One region of the Capillibacterium thermochitinicola genome, then DNA from elsewhere that is predicted to be linked to it. Evidence: a T-box and tRNA genes for the amino acid it is inferred to sense, from the RefSeq annotation. Region 1 holds a T-box; the other holds one or more tRNA genes.
The links. A T-box is a leader RNA that pairs with one kind of tRNA and senses whether it is charged. The one in region 1 lies ahead of metG (methionine--tRNA ligase), so its partner is inferred to be a tRNA-Met.
Positions count from the first base shown of each region.

Region 1 (10,345 bases):
AAGGCAATGGCATTTTCCCGTCCCTGCCCCAAACGGGTCTCCCCATAAGAGAACCACGCGCCACTCTTGTTAACAATATCCTTTTCGACGGCCAAATCAAGAATACAACCGACCTTCGAGATCCCTTCCCCATAGACGATATCAAACTCCGCTTCTTTAAACGGCGGCGCCACCTTGTTTTTGACCACCTTGACCCGGGTCCGGTTCCCGATAAAATCGCTCCCTTGTTTCAGGGTCTCAACGCGTCGCACTTCCAACCGGATGGTGGCGTAAAACTTTAAAGCCCGCCCCCCCGGGGTCACCTCCGGGTTGCCGAACATCACCCCGACCTTCTCCCGGATTTGGTTGATAAAGATCGCCACTGCCTGCGACTTACTGATCGCACCGGTTAATTTCCGCAAAGCCTGGGACATCAGCCGCGCTTGTAAACCCACATGGGAATCGCCCATTTCCCCCTCGATCTCGGCCCGGGGCGTCAACGCCGCCACCGAGTCGATCACGACCACATCGATAGCGCCGCTCCGGACCAGCGCCTCGGCGATCTCCAGCGCCTGCTCTCCCGTATCCGGTTGGGAAATCAGAAGGTTGTCAATATCCACGCCCAGCTTCCGCGCGTATAATGGATCCAGCGCGTGCTCCGCATCGATGAAAGCGGCAATCCCGCCCAGTTTTTGTGCTTCGGCCACCATATGCAAGGCCACGGTGGTTTTTCCTGAGGATTCGGGTCCGTAAATCTCAATCACCCGGCCGCGGGGAATCCCCCCCACTCCCAGCGCCAAGTCTAAAGTAATCGCCCCGGTTGGAATCACATCTATGTTCATCTTGGTGTCCGCTTCCCCCATCCTCATGATCGAACCTTTCCCAAACTGTTTTTCGATCTGGAGGATCGCCACCTCCAATGCTTTCTGTTTCTCATCTACGGCCATCTTTTTGCCTCCTCCAAACATTTGTTCGCCTTGAGTATAACAAAAGTGCACAAAAGTGTCAATCACGATTATTTTGTGAACTTATCCGCCACCTTGGTCGCACCGTAGGAGTCGGGTTTAATTCGCGCGTCAAACCCGCTGCCGGTCACCATCCCCACCACTTCCCTGATGATCTCCTTGGTTCGGCCTTGTTGCCCCACGTCGAGGTGGATCTCGATATTAAAATCGGTTTTGCCCACCGCCATAAACTTCGCGGCCAGACGGGAAGCCACTTCCAAACTGCGGGCAGCCTCCAAAAAGATCCGCTGCTTCATCGAGAGCTGACCCTTCTGCTTCTCCTTGGCGTAATAAAAACGTCCGCCTTTCCCTTCCCGCAAGATCACGACCGCCGTCACATAATAAACGTCCTGCCGCTCCTGGGAATCGGTTCCGACGATCATCTTGTAGGTATCATCGGGATGCTCGTTAATGAACGCGAGGAGATCCCGGAACATCTGGTTGAAACTGAGTCGTCCTTTGCTCGGGCTGATAAAGTTCATCTTCATCCTCTCTTCGTTCAAAAGGCTAAGTCTGGGGCAGACCTTTCAAGTTCTTCCCACAAAGATCGGCTAATGCATAAAACTCCGCCGGCGAAAGGGTCTCTCCCCTTTGCTGGGGATCAAGCCCCAGGGCCCGTAAGGCTTCCATCACGTTTGCTTCTCCTCCCAACTGGGAAAAAATCCCGCGCAATGAATTATAAAGATTTTTACGGCGCGAGGAAAAAACCGTCCGCACCAGGAGGGAGAAACAACGTGCGGTGGCGGGGGAAAACTCCCGCGGACGCGGAGTCAGTTTAACAATCGCCGAATGGACCTTCGGCCTCGGGATAAAGACCGTCGGCGGCACGACCCCGGCCAACTCAACATGGCAATACGACTGGATCATCACCGAAAGGGCACCGTATACCTTGTTGCCGGGCGGCGAAACCATCCGGTCGGCCACTTCCTTTTGCACCAGAAAAACCAGGCGTTGCCACGGGACGCCGGCTTCGAGGAGGTGGAAGATGATCGGGGTGGTTATATAATAGGGCAAATTCGCCACCACTTTCGGGGCGGTCACCGGCGACGGCAGTAAAGCGGCGGGGTCATACTTTAATATATCACCAAAAACCAGCTGCACATTGTCCCGCCCGGCCAGGACTTCCGCCAGGAGCGGCGCGAGCGTGCGGTCGGTCTCCACCGTAATTACCCGCCCGGCCGCCTGGGCTAAAGCGGTCGTCAGGGCACCAACCCCGGTCCCAATCTCCAAAACCACATCCGCGACAGTAAGTTCCGCCGCGTCTACAATTTTACGGAGAATATTGGCATCCGCCAAGAAATTTTGGCCTAATCCTTTTTTCGGCACCACCTGGTACTTGGCCATCAACTGCTGGACTTGGCGGGGAGAAGTTAAATTCAGTCGCTTCTCTTCCGTAATTTTCTACCACCTTACCTGGTAAAGAGGAATCCCTTTCCGTTTTTTATTATGCCTCATTTATTATTTCTACAGGGAAGGACCATCCTTCCCTGTTTTATCAATCAAGCATATGAAGTGACCCCGGCGGGGGTAACAAGGAGTAGTGGAATTAAGCACGAAAACGCCGCCAGGTCCCCTTAAGCCGGAGAATTGCTTGACCGATCCCGCAACAAATTACTGCCGGGCCTTACCTTCAGCCGTTTGAGCAACTCTTCCCCAACGGTCTTGGTTTCCAAAGGATGCCGGTATTTATCAATGATGCCGTTGATCAGCGCGACCGACAGCGACATCAAAGGCCACTGTTCAAGACGGCCGTCAGGCCTTTGCAGATACATCCCGCCCCGTTCCCGGTCGTCCTCCAGGTAAAGCTGGAGAACCTCCTGGTCAAAACGGTCAATCAAAGCGCGCCCGACCTGCTCGCCGGTCCCCACCGGCAGCATCACCGCAAAATCATCGCCATGAATATGGGAAATAAAAATATCCGGTGAATCCAGTTCATCGGTTACTTCCAGGAGCAGCCGGCACAATAAACGCAGGGCCTCATCGCCGGCGCTGAAGCCGTAGCATTGATTGTAGATCCGGAAATTATTGATATCAATAAAGAGCAGATCGCAATCAACGCCCGCCGTTATTCGTTCCGCGATCTCCCGCCGTATGGCATCCCAGCCGGGAAAGCCGGTCAGCGAGTTCTTCGTGGTGGCCCGTCGCTCGGCCATCAGGGTATTTACTTCCGTCAAAATATCCTTGGGTTTAAATGGCTTGATTAACTGCGTGTCAATCCGTACCCCCAGCCCGACCAGGTCGGCCAGGTTAATCTCCTCTTGCGTCAAAAGGATAATCCCGATGTTGCGGGTGGCCGAATGTAATCTCAATTCATAACAGACTTCCAATCCGTCCTTATCCGTCAAATACTGGTCGACAATCACCACGCCCGGTTTAAAATCAAGGGCCTTCGTCAATACCTCATTCCCCTGGGTACACGTGGCCAGCTGATAACCGGCATTCGAAAGCCGAATCACCATTAATTCAGCCAGGTGCGGATCGCTCTCGGCTATCAACACCCTGTCCAGATTCATCAAAAGACCGCTCCTTCCCCTCGCTTTCCCTCCGTATTCAATGGTTCGACGAAAGGCAACCTATTCCTCTTCCTTAACCGGAAAAAACCGGTTTTTTCCCCAACTTTCATCATCCGGGCACTTTACGGAGCCAGAATATAAACTTTCACGCGCTTGCGCCCCCACAGCAACGCCTCGCGGACGGTATCATAACAAACATCGATCCGGTTCCCTTTAATGTCGCTTCCGATATCTTCAGCCGCGGCAAACCCGTACCCTTCGATATAGAGTTTGGTCCCAAGCGGAATCACCTTCGGGTCAACCGCCGCAATCCCGTAAGTTGCCTTTTTCCCCGTGTATGTATAACCGTCGGCATAGATCCCGCACGATTGAGGCCCCGGTTCATAGGCCGTTGCTTCCATGATGAACACATCAGTATAACGGATCGTCTTTCCCCCGGCGACGTTCGCCGTCCGGATCACCGGGCGGGTTCCCCGGGCAATCACTTTCTGCACCGCCGGTTTTTCCACCCGTTCCCCGACCAGCTGCCGGGAGACCTCTTGCCCGTCCTCATAAACCACCGTGTACTCCCGTGCCAGAATCCCGGGTTCGCCGGGGTTAACAACCCGCTGTTTCCCCTTATCCAGATTCGCATCGTTAACATAGGTCACCTTCGGCGTGAACTTTGATTCAATGGTCACACGCTCCGTGGTCACCCGCGTCACCTTTAAACGTAGGCCTGCCCAGACCTGGGCGTCGGCGGGCAAAGAAAGACGGTCCGCCGTCCCCAGGCTGATCCCGGTCCGCTGGAGGGCCTCGGCCACCGTTACCGGGGGCATCCGGACCTCGATTGCTTGTCCATCAGCCTCAATCACGAAATCCACTCCGCGCCGAATCGTAATGGTCATCCCTTCCCGCACCCTTGTCCCTAAACCGGGGGAGACCTCATCACCGGAACGGACAACCACACCGGCTTTGGCCAGCGCCGCCTCGACCGTCGGTGCCGTCGTCGTCAGCTTAACCTGCACACCGTCCACGGTCACCGCGATCGTCTGCAGCCGCCACGCATAAAACAGCAAAAGGAAAAAGGCCAGTCCCGCCAGGATGTTTACCCAATAAGTTCCGGACCGCAAGGGCAACCGCCACCCGGGCGCCCACACCTTCCGCACTTGCAAAATGATCACTCCTCCCAAAGGCTTTTTGTCGCACAAAAAGCCCAGCCCAAGGAGAACCCAAAGCTGGTTCTGTTTCTAAACAATTCCTTCTGCGTTCAACCGTCTCCTGCTGGAAATATGCGGAAAGATTAATCAGCTATTCGGTTTGGTAGGGGCGAATCCGCAGTTCCACCCCGAGCTCGCGGGCGAGCCGCCTGGCGGGTTCCGGATCAAAATTCGGGATCGCTACCACCGACACGATGACCCGCGGGATATACAACTTACTGTCCCGGATAAAACGGAGCAAAGCCGGATAGGCCTCCGGCCCCAGTTCGGAATGGCATAAACGATCGTACATGGCCGCATCGGCCGCATTTAAACTAATCGAAATGACATCCACCAAGCCGGCCAGATGGGGCAGGATCGGCTGTCCCAGCACCGCCTCGGCCAAACCATTGGTGTTAATCCGGATCGGTACCCCGAAACGTTCTTTCAAGGCGCGGGCGACCCCGACCACCACCTCCCACCGGAGTAGAGGCTCGCCGTACCCACAGAAAACAACTTCCCGGTAGGCCGAGACATCACCGGCCGCCGCCAGGACCTCCTCCACCGACGGTTCCCGGTCCAGCCACAGGTCGTACCCGACCCCCCGCTCATTATGGCGAATACAAAAAACACAACGGTTCGGACACCGGTTGGTGATATTTAGATAAAGACGGTCTTCGATTGAATACGCAAAAATATTACCCATCCCTGTGCCTCCCCAATCAGTCGCTCGTTCCTCATTACTATTTTGTCTTTGCCCGCATTTATCCGCCGGAACCAAACGGTGTTTCCTTCTCCGTTGAATTGTTTAGGGTGTCAGCCCGAAACAGGCCGCGCCGTTGTTCCAGGTCAGATCCGCCACCGCCTCCGCCGTCATCCCCAAGAGCTCGGCAACGCGTTCGGCTACCGCCAACAGGTAGGCCGGCTCGTTCCGCCGTCCCCGCCAGGGGTGGGGGGCCAAATAGGGCGCATCGGTTTCGATCAACAAACGATCCGGAGGCAGAGCCGGCACCACTTCCAGCAGTTTCCGGGCATTCTTAAAAGTCACCGGCCCGGCCACCGAGATATGGAGATTCATCTCTAAATAATCGCGGGCTGCTTCTTTGCTCCCGGAATAACAATGCATTACACCCTGGTAACAGCCGCCCTCCGCTTTCAGGGCCGCCACCAAATCGGCGTGGGCTTCCCGCCCGTGAATCACCACCGGTTTTCCGGCCTTCCGCGCCAAGGCCAGCTGGGCCCGGAGAGCTTCCTGTTGCGCCCGGCGGGGTGAATTCTCATAATGGTAATCAAGGCCGATTTCCCCAAGGGCAACGACTTTCGGGTGGGCCATCATCTCTTCCAAACGGTCAAGGTCGGCGGCGGTGACGGCCGCCGCCTCATGCGGATGAATCCCGACCGCAGCGTAAATCCCCTCTTCGGCCTCGGCCAAAGCCAAGGCCCGGCGGGAAGAGGGCAGGTCGTACCCAACCACCAGCATCCGGGCTACCCCCGCGCGGCGCGCCCGCTCTAAAACGGCGGTCAAATCGCCTTGATAAGCTTCGTCGTTCAAGTGACAGTGGGTGTCGAAGAGTCTCATCGGACTTCCGCCCCGTCCCCCACCGTCTTTTCGGGAACAACCAGGGCCAACTGATCGCCATTACTCGCCGCCAGGAGCATGCCCTGGGAGAGGACCCCCCGCAGTTTGGCCGGTTTCAGGTTGGCCACGACCACAATCTCCTTACCGACCAACTCCTCCGGTTGGTAATACTTGGCGATCCCGGCCACAATCTGCCGCTCTTCGCTCCCCAGCCGGACCTGCAAACGCAGCAGTTTATCGGTGCCTTCCAGCCTCTCCGCCGCCAGAACCTTGGCCACCCGCAATTGGATTTTGGCAAACTCTTCATAGGTAATCTGCTCCGGTTCCGCCGCCGGCGGGGCCGCCTTTTCCTGCGGTTGCGCGGGAGCCGGTTTTTCCTTCTCCGCACCGGTCTCCTTTTCCCATTCGATCCGCGGGAAAAGCGGGTCGCCTTTACGTACTTTGGTCCCGGCCGGGTACTGACCCCATTTCCCTCCGGCCACCAACCCCTGGGCGGTCGGGTCCGTATCCAGGCCCAACTGGGCAAAGATCCGGGCCGGGGTCTCCACCAGGAAAGGTGTCAGCAGGACCGCACTCAACCGGATCACTTCGACCATCGTATAAAGGACCGTACCCAGCCGCTCCCGGTTACCCTGTTTATTCAAGCTCCAGGGTGCCGCCTCGTCAATATACTTGTTCGCCCGGCCAATCAGCGCAAAGATGGCGGCCAGAGCGTCGGAGACCTCCAGTTTGTCCATGTGTTTTTGGACTTTTTCCAAAGTCAGGTTGGCCTCCGCGATCAAGGCTTCTTCCAATGGTCCGTACCCCCCGGGCGCGGGAACCACTCCGCCGGCGAACTTCTCCACCATCGAGAGGGTACGGTGCAAAAGATTCCCCAGGTCGTTAGCCAAATCTGTATTAATCCGGAGGACCAGCGCCTCTTCCGAATAGACGCCGTCCGCCCCAAAGGGCACCTCCCGCAGAAGAAAATACCGGACCGCATCCAATCCGTATTTCTCCACCAAAACCACCGGATCGATCACATTCCCCTTGGATTTGGACATTTTCCCGCCGTCCAAAACCAGCCAGCCGTGGCCAAAAACCTGCTTCGGTAAAGGCAAGCCCAACGCCATCAAGATGATCGGCCAGATGATCGTGTGGAAGCGGACAATCTCTTTCCCGACCAGGTGCAGGTCGGCCGGCCAGAACCGGTCAAAAAGGCCGCCTTTCCCCGCCTCGTCAGGGTAACCTAAAGCCGTAATATAATTGGTCAAGGCGTCAAGCCAAACGTAGATCACATGCTTTTGGTCAAAGGGGACGGGAATCCCCCACGAAAAAGTCGTCCGCGAAACACAAAGATCTTCCAGGCCCGGCCGCAAAAAATTGTTGATCATCTCGTTTTTCCGCGAAACCGGCTGGATGAAATCGGGATTCGCTTCAATGTGGGCCATCAGGCGGTCCGCATATTTTGACAAGCGGAAAAAGTAGCTTTCCTCACGGACTTTTTCCACTTCGCGCCCGCAATCCGGACATTTCCCGTCCACCAGCTGGCGTTCCAGCCAAAAGGCTTCGCACGGTGTACAGTAGAGGCCTTCGTACTCACTTTTGTAAATATCCCCTTGATCGTACAACCGTTGGAAGATGCGCTGCACTTTTTCGGTGTGGCGGGGCTCGGTTGTCCGGATAAAATCATCGTTGCTAATTTTCAGTAATTTCCATAAAGATTTAATATTGTCGACAATCTCGTCAACAAACGCCTGTGGCGTTTTACCCGCCGCCTCCGCCCGGCGCTGGATCTTTTGCCCGTGCTCATCGGTGCCGGTAAGGAAATAAACATCCTCCCCCAGCAGCCGGTGGTAACGGGCCAACGCATCGGCGACCACCGTTGTGTAGGCATGACCAATATGTAAATTGTCACTGGGATAGTAAATTGGTGTTGTCACATAGAATTTCCCCATACCGAACTCCTCCTTAAAATTTGGTAATAAAAAAACCTCTCCACCCAAAGGACAATGCTTTGGGGGCGAGGATTTCCCGCGGTACCACCCCAATTCTCTCTGTAAAACAGAGACTTGGCGGACAGGGTCCAGCCCTGGCCTTGCGCGTTAACGGGCGCCACCGGTACACCTACTGGCGGACTGCTCCCCTTTCAGTGTACTGCTCCGGGTCCATCTTCGTCCCTCCGTCCCCGGCCGGCTCCCACCATCCCGGCTCGCTGTCTACGCTTCAGGAAGACTACTCCTACCCTTCATTGCTTTTTAAGGCTATCCAGTGTTTATTAATATATTAATACCCATTGTCAACCGGTTTGTCAAGTTTTAAGCCGTTATGATAAAAATTCCCAAATTAATTATTCCCACCATTGACTTAGTTTGGAAAATAAGGTACAATTAGCTTGTAGTTGATTGTCGAATCTTATCGGAAAAGGAGGAATAGATCATGATGAAATCCACCGGAATTGTCCGTAAGGTAGATGAGTTGGGCCGGGTTGTTATTCCCATCGAATTACGTCGCACCCTTCGCATCGAAGAGAAAGATGCTTTAGAGATTTACGTCGACGGGGAAAGAATTATCCTCAAGAAATATGAACCAGCCTGTATCTTTTGCGGAAATGCCGATAATGTCCGAAATTTCAAGGAAAAAAACATCTGCCAGGATTGTTTGGATGCCATGAAAGTCGTCTCTTAATCTGTCCTTTTCCATAATCCTTTCGATTCAGATGTTGGCTTCACTGTTTCGGAAAACAAGGGGGAGTTAATCCCCTTTTCTTTTTTGGTAGTACTGATAAAGGTCGCTTCGGGACAGATTGTCCCGCTGGGCAATCTCGCGAATCACGGCGGAGGCTTTCTCCCCGGCGCGGCAGCGTTGTTGTATTTCCTGGTATAAACACTCATAGTCGGCCGCCTCCGGCTCCTCCTCGGCTTCCGGCGAACGGCCCGCCAACACCAGCGTAAATTCGCCTCTTACATCCCGGGCCGACCAGACCCGGACCGCCTCCGCCAGCGTTCCCCGCCAGAATTCTTCAAATTTCTTCGTTAATTCCCGGGCAATCACCACCGGCCGCTCCGGGCCAAGCTGCCGGGCAAGAAGCTCGAGGGTTTCGGTTAAACGATGGGGAGCTTCATAAAGGACAATGGTCCGTTCTTCACCGGCCAGGGCGGCCAGACGGGCTTTTTTCTCCTTTGGCTTCCGGGGCAAAAAACCTTCGAAGACAAACCGGTGGGTGGGCAGACCGGAAGCCACCAGCGCCGCCAGGCAAGCCGAAACTCCGGGCACCGGGACGACCTGAATGCCGGACGCCACTGCTTTTGCCACCAAAACAGCGCCGGGATCGGAGAGCCCCGGCGTCCCCGCATCACTGACCACTGCAATCTGCGCCCCGTTTTTCAGGTACTCCAGCAGCAGCGCCGCCCTTTCCTGTTCCTTCTCCCGGTAATAACTGACGATCCGCTGCTGAATACCAAGGTGAGCCAGGAGTTTCCTGGTCTGCCGGGTATCCTCGGCGGCGATTAAATCCACTTCTTTCAAGATCCGGGCCGCCCGGGGGGTTAAATCCTCCAGATTACCGATGGGGGTGGTGACCAAGTACAAACACCCGGCCACCGGTTCGCCTTGCGGTTGATTGCTCGCCCTGTATTCCTCGTTCATCGACCCTCTTCTCCATTCTACCCGTCTTCTTTCTGCTAATCACGCCGGCCGGTAAAAATCCTCTTTGGGCCGGACCCAACGGCCGACTCGGCCGCCTTACTGGCGGCCTGCTCCGTACGCCACCACCGCTCCTGAAGAAAGATCAGGGCAAAGAAGGGAATATAGAAAAGGCTGGCTTTTAAAGTATTCCACTGGTGATAACGGATGAGGCCCCACTGCACAAAGAGCCATTCGCCCACGGCATTGGCCCCAATCCAAACGAACCAGTTCAACCAAGCCCAACGGGGATACCGTCTCGACAAATAAACGGCAAACCCCCCTTGTGGGGGGGCAATACCCAAATCAGACCAGAGACTTAAACCGCCGGTCGTCGGCCCGATGTATTCCCATTGGCCGAGAGTGACCCCCAGCAGGTCGGTAATGGTCGCCAGTAAAGCCGTGAAAACGATGGTTGGGTATAAGTCA
Region 1 covers NZ_JAAKDE010000001.1:87,065-97,409, reverse strand. The annotation lists gene recA (recombinase RecA) at 1-926, opposite strand, end outside; gene G5B42_RS00440 (ribonuclease H-like YkuK family protein) at 995-1,465, opposite strand; gene rsmA (16S rRNA (adenine(1518)-N(6)/adenine(1519)-N(6))-dimethyltransferase RsmA) at 1,491-2,327, opposite strand; gene G5B42_RS00430 (response regulator) at 2,558-3,496, opposite strand; gene G5B42_RS12040 (ubiquitin-like domain-containing protein) at 3,619-4,659, opposite strand; gene G5B42_RS00420 (TatD family nuclease-associated radical SAM protein) at 4,787-5,380, opposite strand; gene G5B42_RS00415 (TatD family hydrolase) at 5,483-6,253, opposite strand; gene metG (methionine--tRNA ligase) at 6,250-8,190, opposite strand; T-box leader at 8,249-8,493, opposite strand; gene G5B42_RS00405 (AbrB/MazE/SpoVT family DNA-binding domain-containing protein) at 8,669-8,920, shown strand; gene rsmI (16S rRNA (cytidine(1402)-2'-O)-methyltransferase) at 8,987-9,880, opposite strand; gene G5B42_RS00395 (CBO0543 family protein) at 9,916-10,345, opposite strand, start outside.

Region 2 (10,345 bases), on a different contig from region 1:
CGGCCCTGGAAGAATCAGCTGGAGGAAGTTTTGACCGGAATAATGGTTAGGGTTCACGAAAAAGTTAATGCTAAAACTGACTTAATAAAGATACTTTTAAAGCTAGGGGGAGAATAGTGGCTAAATATATTTTCATTACCGGAGGCGTAGTCTCCTCGTTGGGAAAAGGGATTACCGCAGCATCGATTGGACGACTTTTAAAGAGTCGAGGGGTGAAAGTCAGTATTTTAAAGTTTGACCCCTATATCAACGTCGACCCGGGAACAATGAGCCCTTACCAACATGGCGAAGTTTTCGTTACCGACGACGGCGCGGAGACCGATTTGGATTTAGGCCATTACGAACGGTTTATCGATGAGAACTTATCGAAGAATAACAACGTGACGACCGGGAAGATCTACTGGTCCGTCCTGAACAAAGAGCGGCAGGGTGCCTTTTTAGGGGGGACGGTGCAAGTGATCCCCCATATTACCAACGAGATTAAAGACCGGATCAGACTGGTGGCCGAAGAAAGCCAAGCCGATGTGGTGATTGTTGAGATTGGCGGGACGGTCGGCGACATTGAAAGTTTGCCTTTCTTGGAAGCCATTCGCCAGTTTAAATCGGAAGTTGGTCGCGATGATACCATGTATATCCATGTGACGTTGGTCCCCTACCTCCCCTCTTCTGCCGAACTAAAAACCAAGCCGACCCAGCACAGCGTGAAAGAGTTGCGCGGGATCGGGATCCAACCGGACGTGATCGTCTGCCGGTCGGAGCAGCCGATTCCGGATGACCTAAAAGCAAAGATTGCCCTTTTCTGCGATATTAAAAAGGATGCCGTGATCTCCAATCCCGATGTTGAGACCATTTATGAGGTCCCCCTTTATTTGGAAAAGGCCGGTTTGGACGAGTTTATCATCAAACGGCTCGGTTTAAACTGTGGGGAACGGGATTTAATGACGTGGCGCGCCTTTGTGGAGAAGATGAAAAACCCCCGGTTTGAGGTGAATATTGCTTTAGTCGGCAAATACGTTACGCTGCCCGATGCTTATATAAGTGTGGCGGAGGCGCTGCACCACGCCGGAGTAGCCCACGAAACGGCGGTACGGATCCACTGGATCGATGCGGAGAAGATCGAAACGGAAGGTGCGGAAAAGTTCCTCGCCGGAATGGATGGGATCTTGGTGCCGGGCGGTTTTGGTTACCGGGGTGTGGAAGGGAAGATTGCCGCGGCGGGTTATGCCCGGCGGGAAAAGATCCCTTATTTCGGGATCTGTCTCGGTCTCCAGTGCGCAATTATTGAATTTGCCCGTCATGTTTGCGGTTTGACGGACGCCAATTCTTCCGAGTTTAATCCGGAGACGGCCCACCCGGTGGTGGATCTCCTGCCGGAACAGAAAGACATTGAAAACCTGGGCGGAACCATGCGCTTAGGACTGCAACCCGTTCGCCTTCAGCCGGGGAGTAAAGCCTATGCCATCTATGGGCAGGAGGTAATTCAAGAACGGCACCGGCATCGTTACGAAGTAAACAGCCGCTATTATGAACAGTTTAAAAACCATGGCCTGTTGATTAGCGGGGTGTTGGTCGACAAAAACCTGGTTGAAATTATCGAACTACCAGAACATCCCTGGTTTATCGCGACCCAGTTTCATCCGGAGTTTAAATCAAGGCCGCACCACGCCCAACCGCTTTTCTCTTCTTTTATCGGCGCTGCTTTAGCCAAACGCAATGGAGGGCACTAAACTGGCGATAATCCCGAAAACCCGTTTTTCCCGCCTTTAACCTTTAGCAGGGAAGGGGCGGGGGCCGCAGAAAAGGGAAGAACGGGAGGGGTAACATGGAGACGCCATATCCGCTTCCTGGGAACAGGCCGGTGCGGAAGGTAAAGTCCCGGAAGGAAAAAGAGAACCTACCACTGCAAATGTTCCGGATCGTCTGCAGCCCGTTTTTACTTTTGATCGATGTTTTCCGGGCGCGGCCTTCGCGTCCGGTTTTCCGGGCTTTCCTCAGGCTGATGCTGGTGCTTTTTCTCCTCATGACCGGGTTGTTTTTTTTGGCTCGAACGACAGGAGACCCAGCTGAAGGAGGTTTTGGGGGCTTATTTTTCCTATTCAGCCGGGACGATTCCGGTAAGTACGGAAATGCACGAGATTATCCACCGTTATGCCCTCTTGTTTAATGTCAGTCCCCAACTGGTGACGGCGGTGATCCAGGTGGAAAGCAGTTTTGACCCCGAGGCTTACTCACCGAAGGGGGCCTGTGGTTTGATGCAGTTGACACCTGGAGTGTGGCAGGCTTATAACCCGGATTCGAAGTGCGACGGCCGGCACCGGCCAGGCGAAAAGAACCACGGCCGGGACTGTATTTTCAACATCGAAGCGAATATCGCCACGGGCGTGCGCTATCTAAAGGAACTGATCGACTACTATGACGGCGAAACCGGCCGGGCGCTCGAAGCATATAATGCGGGGTTGACCAATGTCGATCTGGATCAAGTCCGCCCCAAGTACAGGGAGACCCGGACTTATCTGGGGCGGCTCGGGCAGCTGCTGGCCCAAGATGAGCAGGCCCGTTTTGCCAACCTTTACGACTTGAGCCGGCGCGGCCGCACTTTCCTCCGTGGTCTCTTCCTCTGCACGCTGGTTTTGTGGGCCATCTTTTTGCTTTGGGTAAAAAAGCACCACGCCTAGTCAGAACAGTAGCCATTTCTTCCTTGTGGCCAGGCATAATTCCCGAACACGAACATAAAAGATTAAAAAAGGGAGGCGGGCACAAGGATGGAAGGAATTGGGTGGCAAATCAATGCCCTCATGTTTCTTTTTTTGACCGGTTTGGGTTGGGGGTTGCTCTACGATGGCTGTCTGTTTTTCTTTACCCGTCGGCGGCAAATGGGCGATTTCTTGTTCTGGGTCCTCTCGGTCTTTTTGATCTTTCCGGTGCTCCTCTTTACGACCGGCGGTGAACTTCGGGTTTCTTTAGGGGTCGGTTTAGTCGTTGGGGTGGCCTGCTACCGGTGGGTCTTTCATCCAACGATTCAGCTTTATTTAAAACTGTTAAGAAGAAAACTCCGTCGCCGACGGGGGTTTTTTTAGCAAAGTTTGGATCAAGGGCAGGAGTGGACGGGCGCGAAGCGAATTAAGTAAAAATGGGCCTTTTATTTTTACAGTGGCGGAAACGCTGGCGTCAAGGTCGAGGGAAGGGGAGTGCAGATGGACCGGATTGTTTATTTTCCGAAACGGGTGGAAACGGAAAATAGACGGAAACGGTTTAAGGTAAAGGGGTTGTCCCTTTTCTTGCTGTTCCTTTTTTTGATCTTGATCTATCAGATTGGGAGCGGCCTTTATAGTTATTTTATTTATAACCGGCGTTTACGCGACGCCCGGTCCCTCCTGCGGGAGAAACAAAAAATCATGGAGCAGTTAGAAAGGCAGTTGCGCCAGGCCGAAATTGACACTTTGGTCGAGACGGAAACTGGGCGGCTGAATTGAACGGCGGACAAGCAGCCTTTTTGCTTTGTAATAACAAAAAAGCCGGAAAAAGTACGAAGAAAGGGTGCGGTTAAAAACATTGGATCTGATTGCACAGTTAGCATCAGAACTGGGACTTGGGATTGAGCAGGTAAGACGAACAGTCAAATTATTTGATGAAGGCAATACTTTGCCGTTTATTGCCCGTTACCGCAAGGAAGTTACGGGCGGGCTGGATGAAGAACAACTGCGGCGGTTGGAGGAACGCCTGGGTTATCTGCGGAACCTGGAAGCGCGCAAGGAAGAGGTCCTGCGGAGCATTGCGGAGCAGGGGAAACTCACTCCCGAGCTGGAGCAGGCGATTAGAGCGGCCACGATCCGCCAGGAAGTAGAGGACTATTACCGGCCCTACCGGCCAAAGCGGCGGACAAGAGCAACCAAGGCGAAGGAACAGGGTTTGGAGCCTTTGGCCGCCTTAATCTGGGCTCAGGAACTGACCACTGGTGATCCGGAAGAGGTGGCCGCGGCCTATCTCAACCCTGAGCTTGGCGTGGAAGAACCGCAGCAAGCCCTGGCCGGGGCGCTGGATATTATTGCCGAACAGATCGCGGACCAGGCGGAGTGGCGGCGGATGATCCGGGATTACCTGTGGGAACATGCCTTGATTGCCTCGGAGTTGAAGACGGAAGAACCTGAGGCACAGGTCTACCGCCAGTATCACCAGTATAGTGAACCGGTGAAGCGGATTCCGCCCCACCGGGTGCTGGCTTTGAACCGGGGCGAAAAGGAAGGACATTTAAAGGTCAGTCTCCAAATTGACCAGGCTCCTCTTCTTCGCCGCCTGGAAGAGCTGGTTCTGAAGAACCGGGCCAGTATATTCACCCCTCACCTGATTGCTACCATCGAGGATAGTTTCGACCGGTTGCTTTTTCCCAGTATCGAGCGGGAGATCCGCGCCGCTTTAACGGAAACTGCCGAAGAGCAGGCGATTAAAGTGTTCGGCCTTAATTTGCGGCAGTTGTTGTTGCAACCGCCTGTCCGCGGTAAAACAGTGATGGGGATCGATCCCGGTTTCCGGACCGGTTGCAAAGTGGTGGTGGTCGATCCGATCGGCCGGGTGGTGGCGGCGACGACGATTTACCCTCACCCGCCCCAAAGCCAGTGGGAAGAGGCCAAATCAATCTTGACGGCGCTAATCATGGAACACCAAGTTGATTTGGTGGCCAGCGGGAACGGGACCGCCGCGCGGGAGACTGAGGAACTGGTGGCGGCGACTTTGGCCGGGATCGAACGCCCGGTTTATTATACCATCGTCAGCGAAGCCGGCGCCTCCGTTTATTCCGCTTCCAAAATTGCCCGGGAAGAACTACCCGATTATGATGTGGCCATGCGGGGGGCCGTCTCCATCGCCCGCCGTTTACAGGATCCCCTGGCCGAATTGGTCAAGATTGAACCGAAGGCTCTCGGGGTGGGGGAATACCAGCATGATGTGGACCAAAACCGCCTCGGTGAAACGCTAAAAGGCGTTGTCGAGTCTTGTGTAAACTATGTTGGTGTTGATCTCAATACGGCTTCGGCTTTCCTGCTGCAAAACGTGGCGGGTATCGGACCGACGCTGGCCCGTGCTATCGTGGCGTACCGCGAAGCAAACGGTCCGTTCCGGCGGCGGGAAGAACTTCTCAAGGTGAAGAGACTGGGCAACCACGTTTATACGCAAGCGGCCGGTTTTCTGCGTTTGCCGGACGGTGAATATAGCCTGGAGAATACGGGGATTCATCCCGAGTCGTACCATGTGGCCGAAGCCCTTCTGGCCGCGGTGGGTTACGGGAGTGCGGATTTAAGGAACCCCTCCCGGCTGGCCGCGTTGCGGGAAAAGTTAAAAGCCCTTGATTTGCCGGCGATGGCTGAAAAATTGAACGTCGGCCTGCCCACCCTGAAGGATATTGTTGACGGGCTTTGCCGCCCGGGACGTGACCCCCGTGAAGAGTTGCCGGGCCCGGTCTTCCGCCGGGATGTTAAATCGATGAACGATTTAAAACCGGGTATGATCCTAAACGGCGTGGTCCGGAATGTGGTTGACTTTGGCGCTTTTATTGACATCGGTGTTGAGGAGGATGGCCTTGCCCACATCTCGGAGTTGGCGACGCGGTATGTGCGCCATCCCTTGGATGTCGTTGCCATTGGACAAACGGTGAAAGTGCGGATTTTAAATGTTGATCCGGAGCGCAGGCGGATTGCCCTCTCCATGAAAGGAGTCGAATAGGCGATAAGATCTATCCTTATCCGTACAACCTTGACAACACATTTTTAACTGAGATATAATAGTATATATTACTTTGGAGAGTATTCTCTAAATCAAAGGGGAGGAAAAAACTGAATATGTCTTTTGCGGTGGGCCAGGTTGTAGAAGGGAAGGTCACCGGGATCACTAATTTCGGCGCGTTTGTGGAGCTTTCGCCAGGGATGACCGGATTGGTCCATATTTCCGAAGTCGCGGATGTTTATGTGAAGGACATCAAAGACTTTGTTCAACTGAACGACCAGGTTAAAGTGAAGATTTTATCAATGCAAGACGGAAAGATTGGTCTCTCGATCCGTCAAGCCCACCCGAAGCCTAGCCGACAAAGCCAGCAGTCTTTCGAAGATAAGCTGGCGAAGTTTTTAAAGGATTCTGATGAACGCCAATCCGACTTGAGAAGAAGCATGGATTCAAAACGCGGAGGAAGAGGAGGAGGGCGTTTAAGCCTTTTTAGGGGGAAATAATTGGTCAGTTGACCGGTCGCGGAAAAAAGATCTTGATAAACCAATTGATTTGTATTATAATCAGGAATGCAGTCGTTATTTGGCGGTGTAGCTCAGTTGGTTAGAGCATACGGTTCATACCCGTAGTGTCACTGGTTCGAATCCAGTCACCGCCACCAAATATGCGCCATTAGCTCAGTTGGTAGAGCAGCTGACTCTTAATCAGCGGGTCCGGGGTTCGAGTCCCTGATGGCGCACCACTAAAAAAGTTAAAGACCGTCCGGAAAGGACGGTTTTTTTGGTTTAGTTTGAGGGCTTTTTAATGGTATAATTAATAACAGGGGAAAGTAGGCAAAAGATAGAAGTATTAAGTTAACATAAGATACTCCCTCTTCAGCAGAAAAGATCTTTCCTGTGTACCTGACCCGAGGCAGTTTTCCGTGGAAAGAGTGGGAGGATTTTTAAGATGGAACAGCGTTTTACTCCATCGTCCTTTCCGGAAAAGGCCGTCCCCGAATTATTGGAAAACATCTTCACCTATGCAGGCGACGGGATGGTTTTGCTCGGACCGGATTATAAAGTAATAAAAGTGAACGACCATTTTATCCGGCAGAGTCCGACACCGGTCCGGAATTGGTATGGAGTCGACATCGACCAGCTCATTCCCGGTTTTGCTGTGAAGCTGCGTGGTCTTTGCGCCCAGGTGCAGGAGAGAAAGAAACCCTTTGTTACGGAGAGACTGAAGATTCTTCCGGTTTTCCCTCCGGGCCAGCCCTTTGCCGGGTGGTTGCTTTTGGTTTCGGCAGGGTGGGAAGAGAGTTTCGGCTTACCCGCCCGGCCTGAAGGCCAAAAGACAGAGGACCAAGGGCAAACCGGCCAAAGCTTGATCGACGCACTGCAAAAACGCCGGATTGAGCAGCTTCTCTCGGCGGAAGCGGTCCTTAATAATCTGCCGGTGGGGATTGCCGTGTATGACAGTATCTCCCTGCGGCTGAAATGGGCGAACTCGGTTTACCGGGGGTTTATGGAGGGAAACAAGGGGGCATTGGGGCGGACCCTCATGGAGACGATCCCGGGCGTACATGAGAACGGACTGGTCCGGGCGTGTGACTATGTGACGATGACGGGGGAGCCCTTTGTGGCTTCAGAATTTCGGATTGACGGTTTTCAGCGGGGCGTAGTTTACTGGCGTCTGACCATTATCCGTTTGGAGCTAACCGAAGCCGAAGCCCCCGCCCTTTTATTTATCGTCGTTGATGTGACCGAACAGGTAAAAGCCAGAAAGCAGCAGGAAGACGCGGAGAAGATTGCCGAAAGCGGCCTGGCCCAATTGGAGGCCGTGGTGAACAGCTTAAAAGAAGGGATTGTCATTACTGATCCCCGTTGCCAGGTAGTGTTTATGAACCCGGCGGGGATGAGAATGATGGGGTTCAACGCCACCGAGGAGACGCTGCGCCCGGTTGCCGAGTACAACCGGAGGTACCGGTTCAAAGAGCTTTCAGGGACCGCTTTGCCCCCGGAGGCTAGCCCGTTTGCCCGGCCGCTCCGGGGGGGAGCATTCTTTGATCTAGAACTGATCGTTGAAGATTTAAGCCAAGATCGGACTTGGATTGGGAATTTCAGCGGAACACCCGTGCGCAACCGGAAAGGCGAACTTACCCTTGGGGTGGTGGTCTTTCGCGACATTACCCACGCGAAACAAGCGGAGCAAGAGTGGGAGAAAATGCTGGCCATTGAGCAGAAGGCGTGGACCGAGGCCGAAAGGCAGGACATGCAGAAGCAGGTGCTCCTGGATAATATTGGGGAAGGGGTTTTGGTGCTCGCCCCCAACGGCCGTCTGTTGATGGCCAATAAAGTAGCGTTGGCGATCACTGGTGTTCAAGGGTGGCCGGAAACGATTGAGGAACTCCTGTCGCCGGCTGCTTTGTTCCGGAAAGACGGGTCGCGGCTGGCTCCGGACGAACTGTTGACGACGCGCCTGCGGGCGGGACAATACTTCACTGACGAAGAGTACCGGCTAAAAAGGGCGGACGGAACAGAACGGAGCCTTTTGATCAGCGGGAATGCGGTCAAAGACCGTCAGGGGCAGATTTTCATGAATCTGGTGACCATCCGGGATGTTACCGAATTGCGGAATTTGGAACAGATTAGAGAGGATTATTTACATATGGTCTCCCACGATCTCCGTTCGCCGCTGGCGGTCATCCTGTCCCATGCCCAGTTGTTGGGGTTAATTGCAAAGGAGGAAACCAAAATCGCCAACAGTGCCCAGGCGATCGCTGTTTCCGCCCTCCGTATGAATAATATGATCGCCGATCTTGTTGATTCGACACGGATCGAGTCTGGGCAGTTGGTCCTGAAGACGGTCTGTCTTGACCTGGACCGGTTTATCAACGATTTTTTACTACGGATGCAAGGCGTCATCGCCGTTAAGCGGATTCGCCTGGTCAAGAAGGAACCTTTATTGCCGGTTGTCGCCGACCCCAATCGTCTGGAACGCATCCTGGTCAATCTTTTATCTAATGCTTTAAAGTATTCGCCGCCGGATCGCCCGGTCGAGATTGAATTTTGGGTGGACGGGACCCGGATGGTGGTCGCCATTCGGGATGAAGGCCAAGGGATTAGCCCGGACGACTTGCCCCGGATCTTTGACCGGTATTACCGGGCGCCGGCCGGCGGGGAAGAAGGAATCGGCTTGGGTCTCTACATCGTGAAAAAGTTGGTGGAAGCCCATAACGGAGCGGTTTGGGTGGAGAGTACACCGGGGCAGGGGAGTACTTTCTATTTCACTCTGCCGGTGGTAGCCCCGCAGGATGAGAAGTAAGCTCAGGCTAAAGTGTTTTCAAAGGTGTCGCCCGCGCCGACCGTTGCGTCAATTATTATTTGGCAAAGGAGTTTCCCAAAAGATGAAGAGTCGTTGTTTTTACTGGAGCTTTTTTTTTTAGTATTATTTTGATGCTGGTCGTACCGGCACTTTCGGCCACCGAACCGGGCGGGGAGGAGTCCGGTTGGGGACCGGGAGTACTGGAGGGAGCCACCGGTCGCGACTGGACGGAAGCGGCCGCGGTGGAAGAGGTTTCCGCGGAGGTTGGTCCCCAGTGGATCGTGGAAACCGGACCTACGCTGTGGTACGGCCTTTCCCCGCGGGCGGGTTTTCTGGTTTCGTTTGATGCGGGTAAAACCTGGGAGGCCCGAAACGAAGGTCTCCCCGGCCGCCTGATGACTGGGGGGGAACAGCCGGCGCTGCTCACCGCAATCGGGGTGGATCCGGTCCGGCCTGAGCGGGTCGCCGTGACGACCACGACTCAGATCTTTCTTTCCGAAGACTATGGTGTAACCTGGCGGCGCATTCCCTTTAACAACGGCAGTGTGATCACGGCGGTTGCGCTTGCGCCGGGACATGAAGAAAGAATGATGGTTGGAACCTCATTTGCCGGTTTTTATGAAACAACGAACCTCGGACGCCACTGGACCAAGCTGTCCGGGGAGTTAAGTTTCCTTCAGCAGACACCATATGAGGAAGAGATTGCCGCTTTGGCCTACCATCCTGAAAATCCCGACAAGCTCGTTTTGGCCTGCGGCTTTGGTAATGGCCTCTATCTCTATAATAAGGCTTTGCAGATCTGGGAAGAACTGGAGACGGAACATGCCCGTCGCCGTTTGGTGAAGAACCTGTTGTTCCGGCCGGTGCCACTCCCTGCGGTGCCTGACGATTCCCCTTCGCCCGGCTCATCCTGGTGGTTACAGATTACATATGATGATGGGCAAGAGATCTACGCTTGGCCCGCTTTTGAACTGGTCTCGTTAACGTCCGCGCCGGTAAGACCGGAGGTCGACCGGGCGAAGGATGAACGAATGGCCTTGGCTGCCGGCAAATACGGGATTTATGTCCGTTCCGATTTTGCTTCCGGCCGCCGGCTGGACAACCACATCCGGTTTTTAAAGGAAAACGGCTTAAACGCAATGGTCGTTGACTTTAAAGATGACATGGGCTACATCACCTACGACACCGGAGTCGCCTTGGCCCACCAAATCGGGGCTGTCCAAAAAAGGTTCGAGGCCAAAACGCTGATCAAAAAAGCGAAGGAAAACGGGATCTATTTAATCGGCCGTTTGGTCGTCTTTAAGGACAGCCGTCTGTACCGGTACGA
Region 2 covers NZ_JAAKDE010000019.1:18,469-28,813, forward strand. The annotation lists gene G5B42_RS09210 (hypothetical protein) at 1-50, shown strand, start outside; gene G5B42_RS09215 (CTP synthase) at 117-1,727, shown strand; gene G5B42_RS09220 (lytic transglycosylase domain-containing protein) at 2,076-2,675, shown strand; gene yabQ (spore cortex biosynthesis protein YabQ) at 2,763-3,077, shown strand; gene G5B42_RS09230 (hypothetical protein) at 3,195-3,473, shown strand; gene G5B42_RS09235 (Tex family protein) at 3,538-5,715, shown strand; gene G5B42_RS09240 (S1 RNA-binding domain-containing protein) at 5,832-6,215, shown strand; tRNA gene G5B42_RS09245 (tRNA-Met) at 6,297-6,373, shown strand; tRNA gene G5B42_RS09250 (tRNA-Lys) at 6,379-6,454, shown strand; gene G5B42_RS09255 (PAS domain-containing sensor histidine kinase) at 6,661-9,018, shown strand; gene G5B42_RS09260 (putative glycoside hydrolase) at 9,150-10,345, shown strand, end outside.
Region 2: it has a tRNA-Met gene. The T-box ahead of metG (methionine--tRNA ligase) is inferred to sense a tRNA for this amino acid. The anticodon was not compared.